Regions from separate parts of the Streptomyces sp. NPDC008163 genome, predicted to be linked through region 1. Evidence: riboswitches for the same ligand, from Rfam matches in the RefSeq annotation. Region 1 holds a riboswitch; each other region holds the start of a gene.
What was found. A riboswitch is a leader RNA that binds a small molecule or an ion and turns the genes downstream of it on or off. The one in region 1 is predicted to bind thiamine pyrophosphate.

Region 2: linked by a shared signal. The riboswitch ahead of thiC (phosphomethylpyrimidine synthase ThiC) and the one ahead of ACFZAT_RS07960 (cytosine permease) in region 1 are both predicted to bind thiamine pyrophosphate.
Region 3: linked by a shared signal. The riboswitch ahead of thiO (glycine oxidase ThiO) and the one ahead of ACFZAT_RS07960 (cytosine permease) in region 1 are both predicted to bind thiamine pyrophosphate.
Region 4: linked by a shared signal. The riboswitch ahead of ACFZAT_RS29815 (thiamine ABC transporter substrate-binding protein) and the one ahead of ACFZAT_RS07960 (cytosine permease) in region 1 are both predicted to bind thiamine pyrophosphate.

The regions. Positions count from the first base shown of each region.
Region 1 is NZ_JBIBHG010000003.1:6,819-11,480, forward strand. Features, by position in the region: gene ACFZAT_RS07940 (SPFH domain-containing protein) at 111-1,118, shown strand; gene ACFZAT_RS07945 (hypothetical protein) at 1,115-2,014, shown strand; gene ACFZAT_RS07950 (NUDIX domain-containing protein) at 2,082-2,588, shown strand; gene ACFZAT_RS07955 (FBP domain-containing protein) at 2,639-3,133, shown strand; TPP riboswitch at 3,177-3,270, shown strand; gene ACFZAT_RS07960 (cytosine permease) at 3,261-4,643, shown strand.
Region 2 is NZ_JBIBHG010000012.1:71,243-75,904, reverse strand. Features, by position in the region: gene ACFZAT_RS25360 (hypothetical protein) at 1-802, shown strand, start outside; gene thiC (phosphomethylpyrimidine synthase ThiC) at 847-2,640, opposite strand; TPP riboswitch at 2,633-2,766, opposite strand; gene ACFZAT_RS25350 (YibE/F family protein) at 2,837-4,159, shown strand; gene ACFZAT_RS25345 (SsgA family sporulation/cell division regulator) at 4,239-4,662, opposite strand, start outside.
Region 3 is NZ_JBIBHG010000002.1:257,596-262,257, reverse strand. Features, by position in the region: gene thiE (thiamine phosphate synthase) at 1-453, opposite strand, end outside; gene ACFZAT_RS06290 (Rv2175c family DNA-binding protein) at 552-917, opposite strand; gene ACFZAT_RS06285 (FAD-dependent oxidoreductase) at 983-2,215, opposite strand; TPP riboswitch at 2,313-2,425, shown strand; gene thiO (glycine oxidase ThiO) at 2,423-3,598, shown strand; gene thiS (sulfur carrier protein ThiS) at 3,595-3,813, shown strand; gene ACFZAT_RS06270 (thiazole synthase) at 3,816-4,610, shown strand.
Region 4 is NZ_JBIBHG010000016.1:92,834-97,495, reverse strand. Features, by position in the region: gene ACFZAT_RS29820 (ABC transporter permease subunit) at 1-742, opposite strand, end outside; gene ACFZAT_RS29815 (thiamine ABC transporter substrate-binding protein) at 829-1,932, opposite strand; TPP riboswitch at 2,017-2,133, opposite strand; gene rlmN (23S rRNA (adenine(2503)-C(2))-methyltransferase RlmN) at 2,204-3,310, opposite strand; gene ACFZAT_RS29805 (NUDIX domain-containing protein) at 3,473-3,961, opposite strand; gene ACFZAT_RS29800 (UTRA domain-containing protein) at 3,978-4,662, shown strand, end outside.

The DNA of each region.
Region 1 (4,662 bases):
AAGTCACCGGCCGTTCGCGTATCCGGCCACCCCCCTTATTCGTCCTCTTGACGATAAGGCGGGATTCTGCTTATCGTCGTCATGACGAAAACGACATCAGGGGGGTCCCCATGGCCGACATCACCCGCCGCTTCGGCTGGCGCCATCTCCGCTCGGCGCCCACCGCGCACATCCGGCACCACAAGCGCGGCACACTGGCCCACGACGGGACGGGGCTGAGCTTCTGGTACCGGTCGCTGAGCGCCGCGCTCTCCGAGGTGCCGGTCAACGACCGCGAGCTGGCCATGGCGTTCCACGCGCGCACCTCCGACTTCCAGGACGTCACGGTCCAGGCCACCGTCACCTACCGGATCAGTGACCCGGCGGAGGCGGCCGCCCGCCTCGACTTCTCCGTCGACCCGGACACCGGTGCCTGGCGCGGCGCCCCCCTCGAACAGATCGCCACCCTCCTCACCGAGACCGCCCAGCAGCACACCCTGGACGTGCTGGCCCGCACCCCGCTGGCCGGCGCCCTGGTCGACGGGGTCGCCGCCGTCCGCGAGCGGGTGGCGGCCGGTCTCGCCGCCGAGCCGAGGCTCCCCGCCACCGGCATCGACGTGGTGGCCGTCCGCGTCGTCGCCATCCGCCCCGAGGCCGAGGTGGAGCGCGCCCTGCGCACCCCCGCCCGCGAGCAGATCCAGCAGGAGGCCGACCGGGCCACCTACGAGCGGCGCGCCGTGGCCGTCGAGCGCGAGCGGACCATCGCGGAGAACGAGCTGGCCAGCCAGATCGAGCTGGCCCGCCGCGAGGAACAACTGGTCGAGCAGCGCGGCACCAACGCCCGCCGGGAGGCCGAGGAGAGCGCCGCCGCCGACGGGGTGCGCGCCGAGGCGGAGGCCGCCCGCACCGTGCGGCTCGCGGGGGCCGAGGCCGAGGCGGCGCGCCAGGTGGGCGCGGCGCGGGCGGAGGCCCAGGCGGCCTGGCTGCGGGCGCACGGCGAGGTGGAGGCGGCGACGCTGCACGCACTGGCGGCCACCCGGCTCGCCGAGAACCTGCCGCAGATCGACAGTCTCACCCTGTCGCCCGACGTGCTCACGGGTCTGCTCAGCAAGCTGGCCCGGCCGGAGGCGGGGGCGTGAGCCTGGCCCCGCGGGCGGTCCTGGTCCACCGCACCACGGAGTACGAGGAACTGCTCGCCCGCCACGGCACGCACGGCCAGGCCGCGTTCGTCCTGGGCGCGCGGGGCCGGTCCATCGAGGAGGTGGCCCGCCGGCACGAGCGGACCCGGCAGGCCCTGGCGGACGTGGCGGCGGCCGTTCCGCTCACCTGGCGGCACTGCCGGGTGGAGCGGGCCGACCTGGACCGGTTCCTGTTCGCGCCCGAGGACGTGGTGGTGGTCGTCGGGCAGGACGGCCTGGTCGCCAACGCCGCGAAGTACCTCTCCGGCCAGCCGGTCATCGGCATCGACACCGATCCGGGACGCAACCCCGGCGTCCTGGTCCGCCACCGCCCGGCCGACGCGGCGGCGCTGATGCGGGCGGCCGTGGCGCCGGGCGGGCGGGCCGACGCGCTGACGATGGTGGAGGCGGTGGCCGACGACACGCAGCGGCTGCTCGCCCTCAACGAGGTCTACCTCGGCCCGCCCGGCCACCAGACGGCCCGCTACCGGCTCGGACCCGACACGGCGGACTCCCCCGCCGAGCCGCAGGCATCCTCCGGCGTCCTGGTCGGCACCGGCACCGGGGCGACCGGCTGGCTCCGCTCGCTCTGGCAGGAGCGCCACAGCACCCTGCCGCTGCCCGGGCCCGCCGACCCCCGGCTGCTCTGGTTCGTCCGGGAGGCGTGGCCCTCGCCGTCGACCGGCACGTCGTTCGTCTCGGGCGAGCTGGGGCCCGGGCAGGGACTGCGGCTGACCGTGGAGTCGGACCGGGTGGTGGTGTTCGGCGACGGGATGGAGGCGGACGCGCTGGAGCTGACGTGGGGGCAGAGCGTACGGCTCGGGGTCTCGGAGATCTCGTTGCGGCTGACGGTGTGAGGCGGGGGCGGACGCGGCATCGCCGTAGGCTCGACGCCCACCGCCCGCCCCCCATCAGAGGAGCAGCATGGCCACCGAGAACCCCCACACCCCGTCCCGTAACAGCCGGCCGCCCGAGGCCCAGGCCGCGCTGGGGGTCGGGGTGATCGTGCAGGACGCGCGGGGCCGGATCCTGCTCGGACGGCACCACAGCGGCACCTGGGAGCTGCCCGGCGGCAAGGTCGACCCGGTGCCGGAGTCCGTCGTGGCGGCGGCCGTGCGGGAACTGCGCGAGGAGACCGGGCTGACGGTCCCGGAGGAGGAGGTCACCGTCTTCGCGATGCTGCACGACGCCCTCGGCGGGATCAACCGCGTGACGATGGCCGCGCTGGTGCGCGTGGACACCGGCACCGCGCGGGTGACCGAGCCGCATCTGATCAGCACCTGGGAGTGGACCCCGCTCGACGCGCTCCCCTCGCCGCTCTTCGACCCGTCCGCGCAGATCCTCGCGACCTGGCGCCCGGATCTCGGCATCCCGCATCCACCCGTGCACCGGCTCACCCTCGCGCCCGAAGTGCCCCAGGTGAGCCCCTAACTGAATTAATCGTTTGCCTAGGGGCCATAGGCAGAGTTAGCTTCGTGGTCATGAAGGCCCTGACCGAGCAGGACATCCGCTCATCGTTCGTGAATTGCTCCAAGGGGGAAGCCAAGCGTCTGCCGCTCCCCCGCGATTTCGAGGAGCTGCCGTGGGACGACCTCGACTTCCTCGGCTGGCGCGACCTGTCCGCGCCGGGACGCAGCTACATCGTCACCGAGCACGGGGGCGAGCCCGCCGGCATCTCGCTGCGCTTCCCCTCCCAGCAGCGCGGCTTCCTGCACCGGAGCATGTGCTCGCTCTGCCTGACCACGCACCCGGGCAGCGGGGTCTCCCTGATGACCGCCCGCAAGACCGGCCCCGCCGGGCGCGACGGCAATTCGGTCGGCCTGTACATGTGCACGGATCTGGCCTGCTCGCTGTATGTGCGCGGCAAGAAGAAGGTGGACTCCGGGGCCCGGTTCAAGGAGAGCCTGACCACGGAGGAGCAGATCGCCCGCACCGTCGGCAACCTCCACGCGTTCGTGACGAAGCTCTTCAGCTGACCCTCGCGACGACATCGGACGGACCGGCGCTATCCTGGCCGCCACACCGGACACGGGGTGCCCCGCACGGGGCTGAGATCACACCCGTCGAACCTGAACCAGTTAGCACTGGCGGAGGGATGTCTCCATGTCGTTGCCGTATGCCCAGGACGAGCGCGCCGCTTTCGGCGGGCGCATGCCCACCGCCCCGGGCGACCTGCGCATCGAGGCGCACGGGATAGCCCCGGTCCCCGAGGACCGGCGTTACGGCGGGGCGGGCCGGCTGTTCACCGTCTGGTTCGCGCCCAATCTGACCATGACCGGCGTCTTCACCGGCACCGTCGGCATCGCGCTCGGCCTGGACTTCGCGACCGCGCTCGCCGCCGTCGTGCTCGGCACTCTCGTCGGCGCCGCGCCGACCGCGTATCTCGGCACCTGGGGCAGCCGTACCGGCTCCGGCCAACTGCCGCTCGCCCAACTGGCGTTCGGACCGGGTGTGGTGCTGCCGGGCGCCCTGCAATGGCTGTCGTCCATCGCCTGGGACGCCCTGATCGGCCTCTTCGGCGGGGACGCGCTGGCGCAGCTGTGCGGCTGGCCGTTCTGGCTCGGGGTGCTGGTCATGATGGCCGCGCAGGGCGCGCTAGGGGTGCTGGGTTACGAGGTGATCCACCGGCTCCAGACCGTCATGACGTTCGCCCTGGCAGCCGCCTTCGCCGTGCTCGCCACGAAGCTCCTGCGCGGGGTGGACCCGGTGACCGCCTCGACCGTGCACGGCGCGGACCGGGCCGGGGCGTTCGTCCTGACCTGCACCATCGCCCTGAGCCTCGCGCTGTCCTGGGCACCGTACGCGAGCGACTTCAGCCGCTATCTGCCGCGCGGAACGTCCCGGACGCGCATGTTCTGGTGCACGCTCGGCGGGATCAGCGCCTCGTTCGCGGCGGTCCAGACGATCGGGCTGTGGGGTGCCTCGGTCTTCACGGACCAGACCGCACGCGGTATCGACTCCCTGCTCGGCGGGGGTGTGCTCGGGGCGTTCGGGCTGCTCGCGGTGGCGCTGGCCGCGCTGTGCAGCAACGCGATGAACGACTACAGCGGTTCGCTGGCGTTGCAGACCATGGGGGTGCGCCTGCCGCGCCCGGTGGCCGCCGCGCTCGCCGCCGCCCTGGGGTTCCCGCTGGTGCTGTGGATGCACGCGGCCGACACGACGGCCCGGTTCCAGAACGTGCTGCTTCTCGTCGGCTACTGGATCCCAGGCTTCGTGGCGATCGTGTCCGTGGACTGGCTGGTCCGCGCCCGGGCCCGGCGCGGCGCCCCCGTCGACCTCGCGGCCGAGCACGCCCGGCCGCGCCCGTGGTGGCCGGCGCTCGCCGCGTTCGCCGTTGCCTTCGCGGCGGCGGTGCCGTTCATGAGCACCGGCCTGTACGTGGGCCCGGTGGCCGAGGCGCTGCACGGGGCGGACCTGGCGTACGGGGTGGCGTTCCTCGTGGCGCTCGCGGTGTACGCCCCGCTGCGGATGCGCCGGGCCCGCTGACTCACCCTTCGGACGAGGG
Region 2 (4,662 bases), on a different contig from region 1:
CAGCGCTCCGCACCTGCTGACCGAGGACCGGCCCGAGTACGAACGGCTCCTCGACGACGCACTGCGTCACGCACACGAACGACCGGAACTGGCCGCCGTAGGGGAACGCCTCAACGCCGTCCAGCTGCGCACCATGGCGCTGGCGGCCGTCGCCCTGATCACCGCCACGGCCGCCGCCGAGTACGAGCAGTACGTGAAGGCCCGTGACGAAGCACGCGCCACCGCCCGGGACACGGCATCCGGCACAGCACCGGACGGCCTCGGCCAGTCGGGCGCCGGCATAGGGGCGGTCGTCACCGTTCTGGCGCCGATGCTGGCGGGCACGGCGGCGGCCATATTCCTGCTGGTCGGCTACCTCCTGAAGATGCTGGAGCCACCACCGGCGTTCGCCGGTCCCATGGTGGACGCCGGCTGGTTCTTCGCCGCCGTCACGGCCGCCGCCATCTTCGTCGCCGCCATCGGCCTGCTCATCGCCGCCCTGCGCAACGGCTCGACGTCCCTGTCGGCCCGCGAGGCCCGCGAGCAGCTGCCCGACGACGTGGCCCGCGCCAAGGACGCCTGGCGGCAGGCGCTGCTGGAGCGGGGCATCGTGCCCTTCCTGCGCGACGCCCTCGCCGAGCCCGCCGCCGGTCCCGCGATCCCCGCCCCGCACCGCCCGACGGGCCGCCTCCCCAAGATCGGCTACAGCAGGCCCGACTTCGCCGGCCCGGACGAGGGCCCGGCGGCGGCGCCCCGCCCCACGTACAGCAGCCCGGACTTCACCAGCCCCGACTTCGGCGGGCCCGAGCACGAACTGGACTGACCGCCACGGCTCCGGCGGAAGGCGCCGGAGCCGTGTGCGGCCGGTCAGTCGGCCAACGGCAGATAGACCCGGTTCCCGCCCGCCGCGAATTCACGCGACTTGCCGAGCATGCCCTCGGCGATCTCCTCGGCCGTCGCCTCGGTGCCGGCCGCACCGCCGAACTGCTCGGTGATGCTGTGGCTGATCTTCATCGAACAGAATTTCGGACCGCACATCGAGCAGAAGTGCGCCGTCTTGGCGGGTTCGGCGGGCAGGGTCTCGTCGTGGAACTCCCGTGCCGTGTCCGGGTCGAGCGCCAGGTTGAACTGGTCCTCCCAGCGGAACTCGAACCGGGCGTCCGACAGCGCGTCGTCCCACTCCTGCGCCCCCGGGTGGCCCTTGGCCAGGTCGGCGGCGTGGGCAGCGATCTTGTACGTGATGACCCCGGTCTTCACATCGTCCCGGTTCGGCAGCCCCAGGTGCTCCTTCGGCGTCACGTAACAGAGCATCGCCGTCCCCCACCAGGCGATCATCGCGGCGCCGATGCCCGAGGTGATGTGGTCGTACGCCGGCGCGATGTCGGTGGTCAGCGGGCCGAGCGTGTAGAACGGCGCCTCCTCGCAGATCTCCTGCTGAAGGTCGATGTTCTCCTTGATCTTGTGCATCGGGACGTGTCCCGGCCCTTCGATCATGGTCTGCACGCCGAACCGCTTGGCGACCGTGTTCAGTTCGCCGAGCGTGCGCAGCTCGGCGAACTGCGCCTCGTCGTTGGCGTCCGCGATCGACCCGGGCCGCAATCCGTCGCCCAGGGAGTAGGTCACGTCGTACGCGGCGAGGATCTCGCAGAGCTCCTCGAAGTGCTCGTACAGGAAAGACTCCTTGTGGTGTGCCAGGCACCATGCCGCCATGATCGAGCCGCCCCGGGAGACGATGCCGGTCTTGCGCCGGGCGGTGAGGGGCACATACGGCAGGCGCACGCCGGCGTGCACCGTCATGTAGTCCACGCCCTGCTCGGCCTGCTCGACGACGGTGTCCTTGTAGATCTCCCAGGTCAGTTCCTCCGCCCGCCCGTCGACCTTCTCAAGGGCCTGGTAGAGGGGGACGGTTCCGATCGGTACGGGTGAATTGCGAAGAACCCACTCACGGGTGGTGTGGATGTTGCGGCCGGTGGAAAGGTCCATGACCGTGTCCGCACCCCACCGGGTCGCCCACGTCATCTTGTCCACCTCCTCCTCGATGGAGGACGTCACCGCGGAGTTGCCGATGTTGGCATTGACCTTCACCAGGAACCGCTTTCCGATGATCATCGGCTCGGTCTCGGGGTGGTTGACGTTGGCGGGCAGCACCGCGCGGCCGGCCGCGATCTCCTCGCGCACCACCTCCGCCGGCACGTTCTCGCGGACCGCGACGTACTCCATCTCCGGGGTGATCTCGCCCCCGCGGGCGTACGCGAGCTGGGTGACGGGCCGTCCGTCCCGGCTCCGCCGCGGGCGGCGCGGACGGCCGGGGAACACCGCGTCCAGATTGCGCAGCCCACCTCGAGGCGAGGTGTGCTTGAGCCCGTCGTCCTCGGGACGGGCGGGGCGGCCCGCGTACTCCTCGGTGTCGCTGCGGGCGATGATCCAGTTCTCCCGGAGCGGTGCGAGGCCGCGCCGGACGTCGGTCCCGACGGCCGGGTCGGTGTACGGCCCGGACGTGTCGTACAGCGTCACGTCCTCGCCGTTGGTCAGGTGCACCTGGCGGACCGGCACCCGGATGTCGGGGCGCGGCCCCTGGACGTATCCCTTGTGCCAGCCGATGGACTTCCCGGCCTCGTCGCCCTGATTGGAGGCAGGCGTGCGTGTGTCCGATGTGGTCATGAGACCTACTCCCTACGCCGGCATTACCCGGTAACAGGTTCGGCGGTCGGCGCAGCGTCTCCCGTACGGTCGTACGGCGGTCAGCGCCCTCTCAGCCCGGTGCTCCGAGCTCCCGCGTGTGCAAAGGTGCCACCACGCTAGCCCCCTGACGGGTGAGCTGAACAGAGGGCCCCTTCCTTCTTGCGATGATCGGCCGGTGACGTCCCCTCATCGCGACCCGGAACCGCAGGGCCATCAGCACACGCACAGCCATGGCCCGGCCGCACCCGTCTCCGCCCATCTGCGCAAGGTGATCGCCGCCGTGCTGGTCCCCTTCGCAGCCGCCGTGCTCGTCGGCCTCGTGGTGCTCTGGCCGGGCGGTGCGCCGGCGCACGAACGGACCGGTGTCGGTTTCGACCGGCAGACCCAGCAGGGAAAGGTGGTGAGCGTCGTAGAGGTCGACTGCAAGGACGTGAACGCCGCCCAGCTTCCCGTAAGCGCCGAGACCCGACCCCCCGAGGACCGGCCGACGTCCGGCAGCCTCTGCGACAAGGCCACCGTCGAGGTCACCACCGGCCCCGACTCGGGGCGCCGGTTCGTCGAGGTCGTCCAGCCGGACGCACCGAGGCAACTGCGGGAGGGCCAGGGGGTGGTGGTGGCGTACGCCCCCGACGCGCCCCATGACCTCCAGTACTCCGTGACGGACGTGAACCGGAAGTTCCCCCTGTATCTGCTGGCCGGAATCTTCGCCCTCGCCGTGGTGCTCGTGGGCAGGATGCGCGGGGTCATGGCCCTGGTGGCGCTCGCCCTGTCGTTCGCCGTACTGACCCTGTTCATCCTTCCGGCCATACTGCAGGGCTCGAATCCGTTGCTGGTGGCGGTCGTCGGGGCCGGAGCGATCATGCTGATCGCGCTCTACATCTGCCACGGACCGACCGCCCGCACCTCCGTCGCCGTCATCGGCACCCTGATCTCACTGCTCCTGATCGGGCTGCTCGGCTCACTCTTCATCGGCTGGGCAAGCCTGAGCGGGAACACCGACGACAGCACCGGCCTCATCCACGGCCTGTATCCGCACATCGACATGAGCGGACTGCTGCTGGCCGGCGTCATCATCGGCTCCCTGGGCGTGCTCGACGACGTCACGGTCACCCAGACATCGGCGGTCTGGGAACTGCGCCGGGCGAACCCCACTATGAGTGCGAAGCAGCTCTACCGGGCAGGGATCAGAATCGGCCGCGATCACATCGCCTCCGTGGTCAACACCCTGGTGCTGGCCTATGCGGGCGCCGCGCTGCCCCTCCTGCTGCTGTTCACGGTCGCGCAGAGCAGTGTGGGGACGGTCGCCAACAGCGAGCTGGTGGCGGAGGAGATCGTGCGTACCCTCGTCGGCTCGATCGGACTGGTCGCCTCCGTACCGGTGACGACAGCGCTCGCCGCGCTGGTCGTCTCCGCGGACCGCACGGGGGTCGGCGCGGAAGCCGGGGCATCGGCACCCATGCGGAGCGGCAGGGGACGGCGACGGCGGGCGAAGCCGTGACCGGAACACACAGCGTGATTCACCCGATCGGCAGGTGTCGTGTTCGAGTGGCAAGTCGGCTCCCGGGCCGTGGACCACGTCAGCCCGCGTTCTGCTCTTCGGCCAGAATGCGCCCCAGCGCCTCCTCCAGATTGCCGTCGAAGTCACCCAGCGTGCACTCCTGCCCGAGCGGAACCAGCTTGTCCGTACGGTCGAGGAAGGCGACAAGGGGTGCCGTGCCCGCCCGGAAGAGCGCACGGTCGGCACCCACCTGCAGCCGGATGTGGACATCACACAGCCCCTCGGGCTCGGTCGGCGCGATGTGGACATCGCCGTCACCACTGGGGCTGTTGAGGCCGTCGAGCAACAGCTCGCGGCCGAAAGCCCAGGTGACGGGGGCGTCGCCGGGCAGATGGAAGGTCATCCGGATCGCGTACGGATCGCACACTTCGTACCGGAGCTCCACCGGGATACGGAATGAGAGCTCCTCGGAGACGAGGAAGCTCATCATGACCTCAGCTTGA
Region 3 (4,662 bases), on a different contig from region 1:
CAGGCCGGGCGCGTGGCGGCCGGGCTTGGTGGGGGTGGGCCAGCAGGGGCCGGTGCAGAAGTAGTCCACGCCGGGCTCGGCGACGGCGGCGTCGACCTCGGCCTCGGCGTGCGTGGAGCGGCCGATGACCGGCTCGGCGCCGATGATCGCGCGGGCCGCCGGGACCGGCAGGTCGCCCTGGCCCAGGTGCAGCACGTCGGAGCCGATGGCGTGGGCCACGTCCGCCCGGTCGTTGACGGCGAGGAGCTTGCCGTGCCGCTTGCAGGCGTCCGCGAAGACGGCCAAGTGGTCCAGCTCCTCACCGGCCTCCATGCCCTTGTCGCGGAGCTGGACGATGTCCACCCCGCCGGCGAGGACCGCGTCGAGGAAGTCGGGCAGGTCTCCCTGGCGCCTGCGGGCGTCCGTGCACAGGTAGAGCCGGGCGTCGGACAGCTGGGCGCGAGGCGTGGACATGGTGCGGTTCCCCCCGGGGACGGTGATGGCGGATCGGTGGTGCGGCGCGGGGAAGCGGGCCGCCCGCTCGTGCGGTGCGGCCCGCTTCCCCGGGCGGTTCAGACGGCGAGCGCCTGGGCGCGGCGCTTCACCTCCGTGCCGCGATTCTCACTCAGTGCCTGCGCGGGGGTGCCGGGCAGGGTCGGGTCGGGGGTGAAGAGCCATTCGAGCATCTCCTCGTCGGAGAAGCCGTCGTCCTTCAGGAGCGTCAGGGTCCCGGAGAGGCCCTTGACCACCTTGTTGCCGTCGATGAAGGCGGCGGGCACCTGAAGTGCCCGGTTCTCCCCACGGCGTACGGCGATGAGCTGGCCCTCCTTGACCAGCTGCCGCACACGCGTCACCTCGACATCGAGCATTTCCGCGATGTCGGGCAGGTGGAGCCAGGCAGGGACGAGAGCATCGATCTTTGCGTCAATCTCGGTCACGGGACAAGCCTGCCATCCCGGACTGACAGCCGAAACCCGGACTCGGCCCTTCAGGTCCCGGGCCGTTACGGCAGGACCGCCGACTTCAGCGGTACGGAGGGGTCCCCGCCCCGGTCCGCGTCGAGCCGGGCCCCCGCCTCGATGAGCCGGCGCCCCTGCGCCAGGTCGCGCGGGCGGCCGACCGCGACCACCGCGACCAGGGCGCCTTCGCGCAGCCAGCACACGGACCAGGCGGGTTCGGCCGGGTCGCCGCGCCACAGCAGGGTGTCCGCGTCCGCGTGGTGCCCGGCGTACTGCACGAAGCGGCCGAACTGCTCGGACCAGAAGTAGGGCACCGGGTCGTACGGCGGGATGTCGGCGCCCTCCGTCGCGATGTGGGCGGCGGCGGTCCTGGGCCCCTGGAGGGCGTTGTCCCAGTGGTGGACGACCAGGCGGGTGCCGTAGCGGGCCGAGGGGAAGGAGGCGCAGTCGCCGACCGCGTACACGTCGGGCAGCGAGGTGCGCAGCGCCGCGTCGGCGGTCACCGAGCCCTCGGGCCCGAGCGCGATCCCGGAGCCGGCGAGCCAGCCGGTGGCGGGGCGGGCGCCGATGCCGACGACGACCGCGCCGGCCGGGAGGGTGCGTCCGTCGGTGAGGACCACCGTGCCGGGCTCGACGCGGGCGACCCGGGCGCCGGTGAGGAGCCGGGCGCCGCTCTCCTCGTACCAGGCGGCCATCGGGGCGGCGACCTCGGCGGGCAGGGCGCCGGCCAGGGGGCGGTCGGCGGCTTCGACGACGGTGACCTCGCAGCCGGCGGCACGGGCGGCGGTGGCGAACTCGGCGCCGATCCAGCCGGCGCCGACGACCACGACGGGGTGCCCGGCCTCCAGGACGGGCCGCAGCCGGGCCGCGTCGTCGAGGGTGCGCAGCAGATGCACGCCGGGGATGCCTTCGGAGCCGGGCAGGGCGACGGGTTCGGCGCCGGTGGCGAGGACCAGGACGTCGTAACGGACCGGGCCCCCGGAGGTGTCGAGTTCATGGGCGCCGGCGCGGACCCCGGTGACCTCGCAGCCCAGCCGCAGGGTGATGTCCAGCCCCTCGAAGTCGATGTCGAAGGCGGACTCCTCGGCCTTGCCCAGCAGCACCGCCTTGGACAGCGGTGGCCGGTCGTAGGGCTGGTGGGGTTCGGCGCCGATCAGGGTGACGGGGCCGGTGAAGCCCTGTTCCCGCAGGGCGACGGCGGTCTGCACGCCCGCCATGCCCGCGCCCGCGACGACGACCCGGCGTTCGGTCCGCTCTGCCCGCTGCTGCTCGCTCACCTGATCCACCTTACGTACCTGACGGGACGTCAAGAAAGGGCGCCCCCTCCCCCGGCCCTCCCTACCCGGTCCGCCGGGCGGGGTTTAGGGTGGCCACCGTAAGACACGCGGGAGCCCGGACGGACCGGGCTGAGAGGGAGGCTGGACGGCCTCCGACCGTACGAACCTGATCCGGGTCATGCCGGCGAAGGGAGGGGCTGGACGCCCATGCGCACCCATCCCACCGAAGGGTCCGACGTCCTCGTCATCGGGGGCGGCATCATCGGCCTGGTGACCGCCTGGCGGGTCGCCCGGCGCGGCCTGGCCGTCGCGCTCGCCGACCCGGGGCCGGGCGGCGGAGCGGCCCGGGTCGCGGCCGGCATGCTGGCCGCCGTCACCGAGCTGCACTACGGCGAGGAGACGCTGCTCGGGCTCAACCTCGCCTCCGCCCGGCGCTATCCGTCGTTCACGGCGGAGCTGGAGGAGGCGAGCGGGCAGGACATCGGCTTCCGCGCCTGCGGCACCCTGGCCGTCGCGCTCGACGCCGACGACCGCGCCCATCTGCGCGAGCTCCACGAGCTGCAACGCCGCTCGGGCCTGGAGTCGGAGTGGCTGACCGGGCGCGAGTGCCGCCGCCTGGAACCGATGCTCGCCCCGGGCGTGCGCGGCGGCCTGCGGGTGGACGGCGACCACCAGGTCGATCCGCGCCGCCTCGCCGCCGCGCTGCTCACCGCCTGCGAACGGGCCGGAGTGGTCTTCCACCGCCGCCGGGCCGACCGCCTCTCGGTGGTCGCGGACCGGGCCGCGGGAGCCGTGCTCGACGACGGTACGGAGCTGGCCGCCGGCCAGGTCGTGCTCGCCGCGGGCAGCCTCAGCGGCCGGCTCGCCGGGGTCCCCGCCCATGTCCTGCCGCCGGTCCGCCCGGTCAAGGGCCAGGTGCTGCGCCTCACCGTGCCCCCGGCGTACGCCCCCTTCCTCTCGCGCACCGTGCGCGCGGTGGTCCGGGGCAGCCACGTCTATCTCGTGCCGCGCGAGAACGGCGAGCTGGTCGTCGGCGCCACCACCGAGGAGATGGGCTGGGACACCACCGTCACGGCGGGCGGGGTCTACGAGCTGCTGCGCGACGCCCACGAGCTGGTGCCCGGGATCACCGAGCTGCCGCTCACCGAGACCCGCGCCGGTCTGCGCCCCGCCTCCCCCGACAACGCCCCGCTGCTCGGCCGCACCGCGCTGCCCGGCCTCCACCTCGCCACCGGCCACGGCCGCAACGGCGTGCTGCTCACCCCCGTCACCGGGGACGCCATGGCGTCGCTGCTGGCCGACGGCGAGCTGCCCGAGGCGGCCCGCCCCTTCTCCCCCGGCCGGTTCGCCCCGGCCCCCGCATCCCAGGAGCAGCCCGCATGACCGACCCGACCCCGCTCACCGTGTCCGTGAACGGAGCCCCGGCCGCCGTCGCGCCGGGCACCACCCTGGACGCCCTCGTCGCGACGCTGACCGACGCGACGGCGGGGGTGGCCGCCGCGCTCAACGAGACCGTGGTGCCGCGCGGCCAGTGGTCCGCCGCAGCGCTCGTCGACGGCGACCGGGTCGAGGTCCTGACCGCGGTCCAGGGAGGCTGACGATGTCCGACGACCTGTTCACCCTCGGCGGCACCGACTTCGCCTCACGGCTGATCATGGGCACCGGCGGGGCGCCCAGCCTGGACGTGCTGGAGCGGTCGCTGATCGCGTCCGGCACCGAGCTGACCACCGTCGCGATGCGCCGCCTCGACCCGACCGTGCAGGGCTCGGTGCTCTCCGTGCTGCGGAAGCTGTCCATCCGGGTGCTGCCGAACACCGCCGGCTGCTACACCGCCGGGGAGGCCGTGCTCACCGCCCGGCTGGCCCGTGAGGCGCTGGGCACGGACTGGGTGAAGCTGGAGGTGGTGGCCGACGAGCGGACGCTGCTGCCCGACCCGGTCGAGCTGCTGGACGCCGCCGAGATCCTGGTGGACGACGGCTTCACCGTGCTGCCGTACACCAACGACGACCCGGTCCTGGCCCGGAAGCTGGAGGACGTGGGGTGCGCGGCGGTCATGCCGCTCGGCTCCCCCATCGGCTCGGGCCTGGGCATCCGCAACCCGCACAACTTCCAGCTGATCGCCGAGCATGCCGGCGTCCCGGTGATCCTGGACGCCGGCGCCGGGACCGCCTCGGACGCGGCGCTCGCGATGGAGCTCGGCTGCTCGGCCGTGATGCTCGCCTCGGCGGTGACCCGGGCCCAGGAGCCCGAGCTGATGGCCGCCGCGATGCGGCACGCGGTGGAGGGCGGGCGGTTCGCGTACCGGGCCGGGCGCATCCCGCGCCGCCACTTCGCGGAGGCGTCCTCGCCGACGGCCGGGCGGGCGGTGCTCGATCCGGAGCGGCCGGCTTTCTGACACGCGCCTGTCACGGCTCGGCTGCAGTACTGCCCCGGGTTCGCTCCGCCGC
Region 4 (4,662 bases), on a different contig from region 1:
AGGCGTGCACGGCGAGGATCGCGCCGACGGCGGCGAACTGCACGAGCGTCAGCACGGCGGCCGTGGGCAGCGCGAGCAGTTGCGCGGTCTGCCGGTAGATCTCCACCTCCAGCGTGGAGAAGCCGGGGCCGCCGAGGATCTGTACGACTCCGAAGGAGGTGAAGGTGAAGAGGAAGACCATCAGCGCGGCGGCGGCCACGGCCGGGGCGAGCGCGGGCAGGGTCACGCGGCGCCAGGCGGCGAACCGGCTCGCGCCGAGCACCCGGGCGGCCTCCTCCTGGCGCGGGTCGAGCTGTGCCCAGAGCCCGCCGACGGTCCGGACGACGACCGCGTAGTTGAAGAAGACGTGCGCCAGCAGGATCGCCCACACGGTCGTGTCGAGCCGCACGCCCCACAGCTCGTCCAGCAGCCCACCGCGCCCGAGCAGCGCGAGGAACGCGGTGCCCACCACGACGGTCGGCAGCACGAACGGCACCGTGACCACGGCCCGCAGCACCTGCTTGCCGGGGAAGTCGAACCGGGCGAAGACATACGCGCCGGGCAGCGCGATCAGCAGGGTCAGCGCGGTCGAGGCGAGCGCCTGCCACAGCGTGAACCAGAGGACGTCCCGGATCTCCGGCCGGGCCAGCACCTCGCCGAACCTGCCGAACTGCCAGACGCCGTCCGCCTTGAGCCCCCGGCCCACGATCGCGGCGACCGGGTAGGCGAAGAACACGGCGAAGAACGCGACGGGCACGGCCATCAGGCCGAGCCGCACCGCGGCCCCGCGCCGGGCCCGGGCGCGTGCGGACCTCCCGCGCGCGCCCGGTCCGCGTACGGGGGTCTTCGCTACTTCACTACGAGCGAGGACCACGACTGGACCCACTGCTCACGGTTCTTGGCGATGGTGTCCGGGGCCACGGTCGCCGGCTTCTCCGCGGTGGCGCCGAACTTCGTGAAGAGCTCGGGCAACTCGGCGTCCTTGGCGACCGGGCTGACGAACATGGTGAGCGGCATGTCCTCCTGGAACTCCTTCCCGATCAGGAAGTCCAGCAGGGCCTTGCCGCCCGCCTCGTTCTTCGCACCGTCCAGCAGACCGGCGAACTCGATCTGGCGGAAGCACGTCCCGGTGGCGACCCCGGTCGGCGCGGTCTTCGGCCGCGGGTCCGCGTACAGCACCTCGACGGGCGGGCTGGAGGCGTAGCTGACGACGAGCGGCCGGTCGGCCTTGGCCTTCCTGCCGCCGGCCGAGCCGGAGAACTCCTCGTTGTACGCCTGTTCCCAGCCGTCCACGACCTTGACGCCGTTGTCCTTCAGCTTCTTCCAGTAGTCCTGGTAGCCGTCCTCGCCGAAGGTGGCGACGGTGCCGAGGAGGAAGCCGAGGCCGGGCGAGGAGGTCGCGGCGTTCTCGGTGACGAGCAGGTTCTTGTACGCGGGCTTCGCCAGGTCCGCGAAGGTCTTCGGCGGCGCGAGCTTCTTGTCGGCGAAGTACTTCTTGTCGTAGTTGACGCAGATGTCGCCGGTGTCGACCGGGGTGACGCGGTGCTTGTCCGCGTCCAGCTGGACATCGACCGGGACCCGGTCCAGGCCCTTGGCCTCGTACGGGGTGAACAGGCCGTTGTCCAGGGCGCGCGAGAGCAGGGTGTTGTCGACGCCGAAGAACACGTCGCCGCGCGGGGAACCCTTGGTCAGGATCTCCTGGTTCAGCGCGGCGCCCGCGTCCCCGCTCTTGAGGACCTTGACGGTGTAGCCGGTCTGCCGGGTGAACTCCTTCAGCACGCCCTTGGAGGCGTTGAAGGAGTCGTGGCTGACGAGGGTGACGGTCTTTGAACCGGCGCCCTGGGTGGAACCGGAACCGGAGCCCGAGTCGTCGGAACTTCCGCAGCCGGCCAGCGCGGTGACGCCGAGCGCGGCGGCGACGGCCGCCACCGCGGCCTTCTGGGTGGTGCTCATGTGTGATTCCTCCTGGAGTGACCAGGAAGAGACGCGGCCCCGCCCGCACACCGGCCGGAGCCGGAAGCGGGCAGGGCGCAACAGCTTGAGTATGGTCCGAACTTCCTACCCGGAATGACCCGGGCGAGGTTCAGAGGGTCTGCGGCCAACCTGTCCTTGGTGCCGCACTCTCAGCGCTGTGGCGCTCCCCTGTCGGAATATGCAGTTGACTTCGGCCCCAGGCTACACGGCCGTTTTCGGCCGTGGTCCCGGGCACCGACGGCCGCCCGCCTCAGCGCTCGGAGGCCGCCAGCTGTCCGCAGGCGCCGTCGATCTCCTGTCCCCGGGTGTCGCGGACGGTGACCGGCACCCCGTGGGACGCGATGGCCTCCACGAACGCCCGCTCGTCCTCGGGCCGCGAGGCGGTCCACTTGGAGCCGGGCGTCGGATTGAGCGGGATCAGGTTGACGTGGACCCGCTTGCCCTTGAGGAGGCGGCCCAGCAGGTCGCCGCGCCACGCCTGGTCGTTGATGTCGCGGATCAGGGCGTACTCGATGGAGATGCGACGGCCCGACTTCTCCGCGTACTCCCACGCGGCGTCCAGCACCTCGCGCACCTTCCACCGGGTGTTCACCGGCACGAGGGTGTCGCGCAGCTCGTCGTCCGGGGCGTGCAGCGAGACCGCGAGGCGGCACTTGAACCCCTCGTCGGCGAACCGCAGCATCGCGGGCACCAGGCCGACGGTGGAGACGGTGATCCCGCGCTGCGAGAGGCCGAGGCCGTCGGGCTCGGGGTCGGTGAGCCGGCGGATCGCGCCGACGACGCGGTTGTAGTTGGCCAGCGGCTCGCCCATGCCCATGAACACGATGTTGGAGAGCCGGGCGGGCCCGCCGGGAACCTCGCCGTCGCGCAGCGCGCGCATGCCGTCCACGATCTGGTGGACGATCTCCGCGGTCGACAGGTTGCGGTCGAGTCCGGCCTGCCCGGTCGCGCAGAACGGGCAGTTCATCCCGCAGCCGGCCTGCGAGGAGATGCACATCGTGACCCGCTCCGGGTAGCGCATCAGGACGGACTCGACCAGCGTCCCGTCGTGCAGCTTCCAGAGGGTCTTACGGGTGGTGTCGTCGTCGCAGCTGATGTGCCGGACGACGGACATCAGGTCGGGGAACATCGCCTCGGCGAGCTTGTCCCGCGATCCGGCCGGGATGTTGGTCCACTCGGCCGGGTCGTGCGCGTACCGCGCGAAGTAGTGCTGCGAGAGCTGCTGGGCGCGGAACGGCTTCTCGCCGATCGCGGCGACGGCCTCCCTGCGCTCGGCGGGCGTGAGGTCGGCGAGGTGCCGCGGCGGCTTCTTGGCTCCGCGGGGCGCGACGAAAGTGAGTTCTCCGGGCTTAGGCATGGTTCTTCCAGTGTCGCAGACAAGCCGAGGTGCCCCGCGTCGTCGCCCAGCTCAGCCCGGGTGACTGCTACGCGAACCCGGTCGTTACTGGTCGTGGTCGGTGGTCACTGGCGACCCTGGGACGGCCCACAGACGGCCCCGTGCCACGCTTCAGTCAGCAGGTCAGGCGCGCGAGACGGCATCGGGGCCCGGCTTCAGCAGGCGGCGGCCATCGTGCGCGCGCACCTGCGTCGCTCCTCCGTCGAGCGCATCCAGAACCCGGACCGCGTACGCCTCGGTCATGAGGGTTCGGACCTCCTCGCGAGTGAGCCACCGCACAGCCGTCGACTCGTCCGAGGTTCGCTCCCGGCCTCCCGTTGGCCGGCACAGGAAAACCAGGGCCACTACGCCGCGCGCCATGTTCTTGTACACGCCTGTCAGGCGGACCGGGTCCACCTCGATTCCGGTCTCTTCCATGACTTCTCGGCAGGCACCAACTTCCGGCCGCTCATCGAGTTCAAGAACGCCGCCCGGCGCCTCCCAGGCACCGTTGTCGGCCCGCCGGATGGCAAGGACCCGACCATCTTCACGAACGACTACGCCAGCCACTGAGACCGAGTGCAGCGACATTGACGCATCTTCCTGGGTAGCGTTACTCATGTATATGAGCATAGGAGAGCAGAAGGACATGGGCACAACAGCCGTAAGGGACTCTGGTCAGCCACGGTACCTACAGATCGCCGACGACCTCGCTCGGCAGATCAGGGAAGGGGTCCTTAAGCCTGGGCAGAAGGTGCCCAGCGAATCCGAGCTCATGACCCGCTACTCCGTTTCACAGGGCACGGCACGGAAGGCAGTCGCAGAGCTCCGACCGACCGGTCTCATCGACACCCTCCACGGCAAGGGTTCGTTCGTGAAGAGCCAGCCGCCCGTTCGCCGCAAGTCGTCGGACCGCTTCAGGCGCTCACACCGACGAGCCGGTAAGGCCGCGTACATCGCGGAGACGGAGCAGGCAGGCAAGAAGCCCGGGGTCACCGTGCTCTACATCGGCCCGACGGAAGCGGTGGGCGAGATCGCGGAGCGCCTGGGCGTACCGGAAGGAACCAAAGTCCTCGCGCGTCGGCGCCTCTACTTCAGTGATGGCACTCCGACCGAAGAGGCCACCTCCTACCTGCCCTGGGACATCGCGAAGGACATTCCAGAGCTGTTCGAGGAGAATCCCGGCGGCGGTGGCATCTACGCGCGACTGGAGGACAACGGTCACATCCTGGGGCAGTTCACCGAGACCGTCCGCGCCCGCCTGGCGACCAAGGCGGAGACGGGCGCTCTCACCCTCAGCCCGGGTTCGCCGGTCATCCACCTGACGCGAAGCG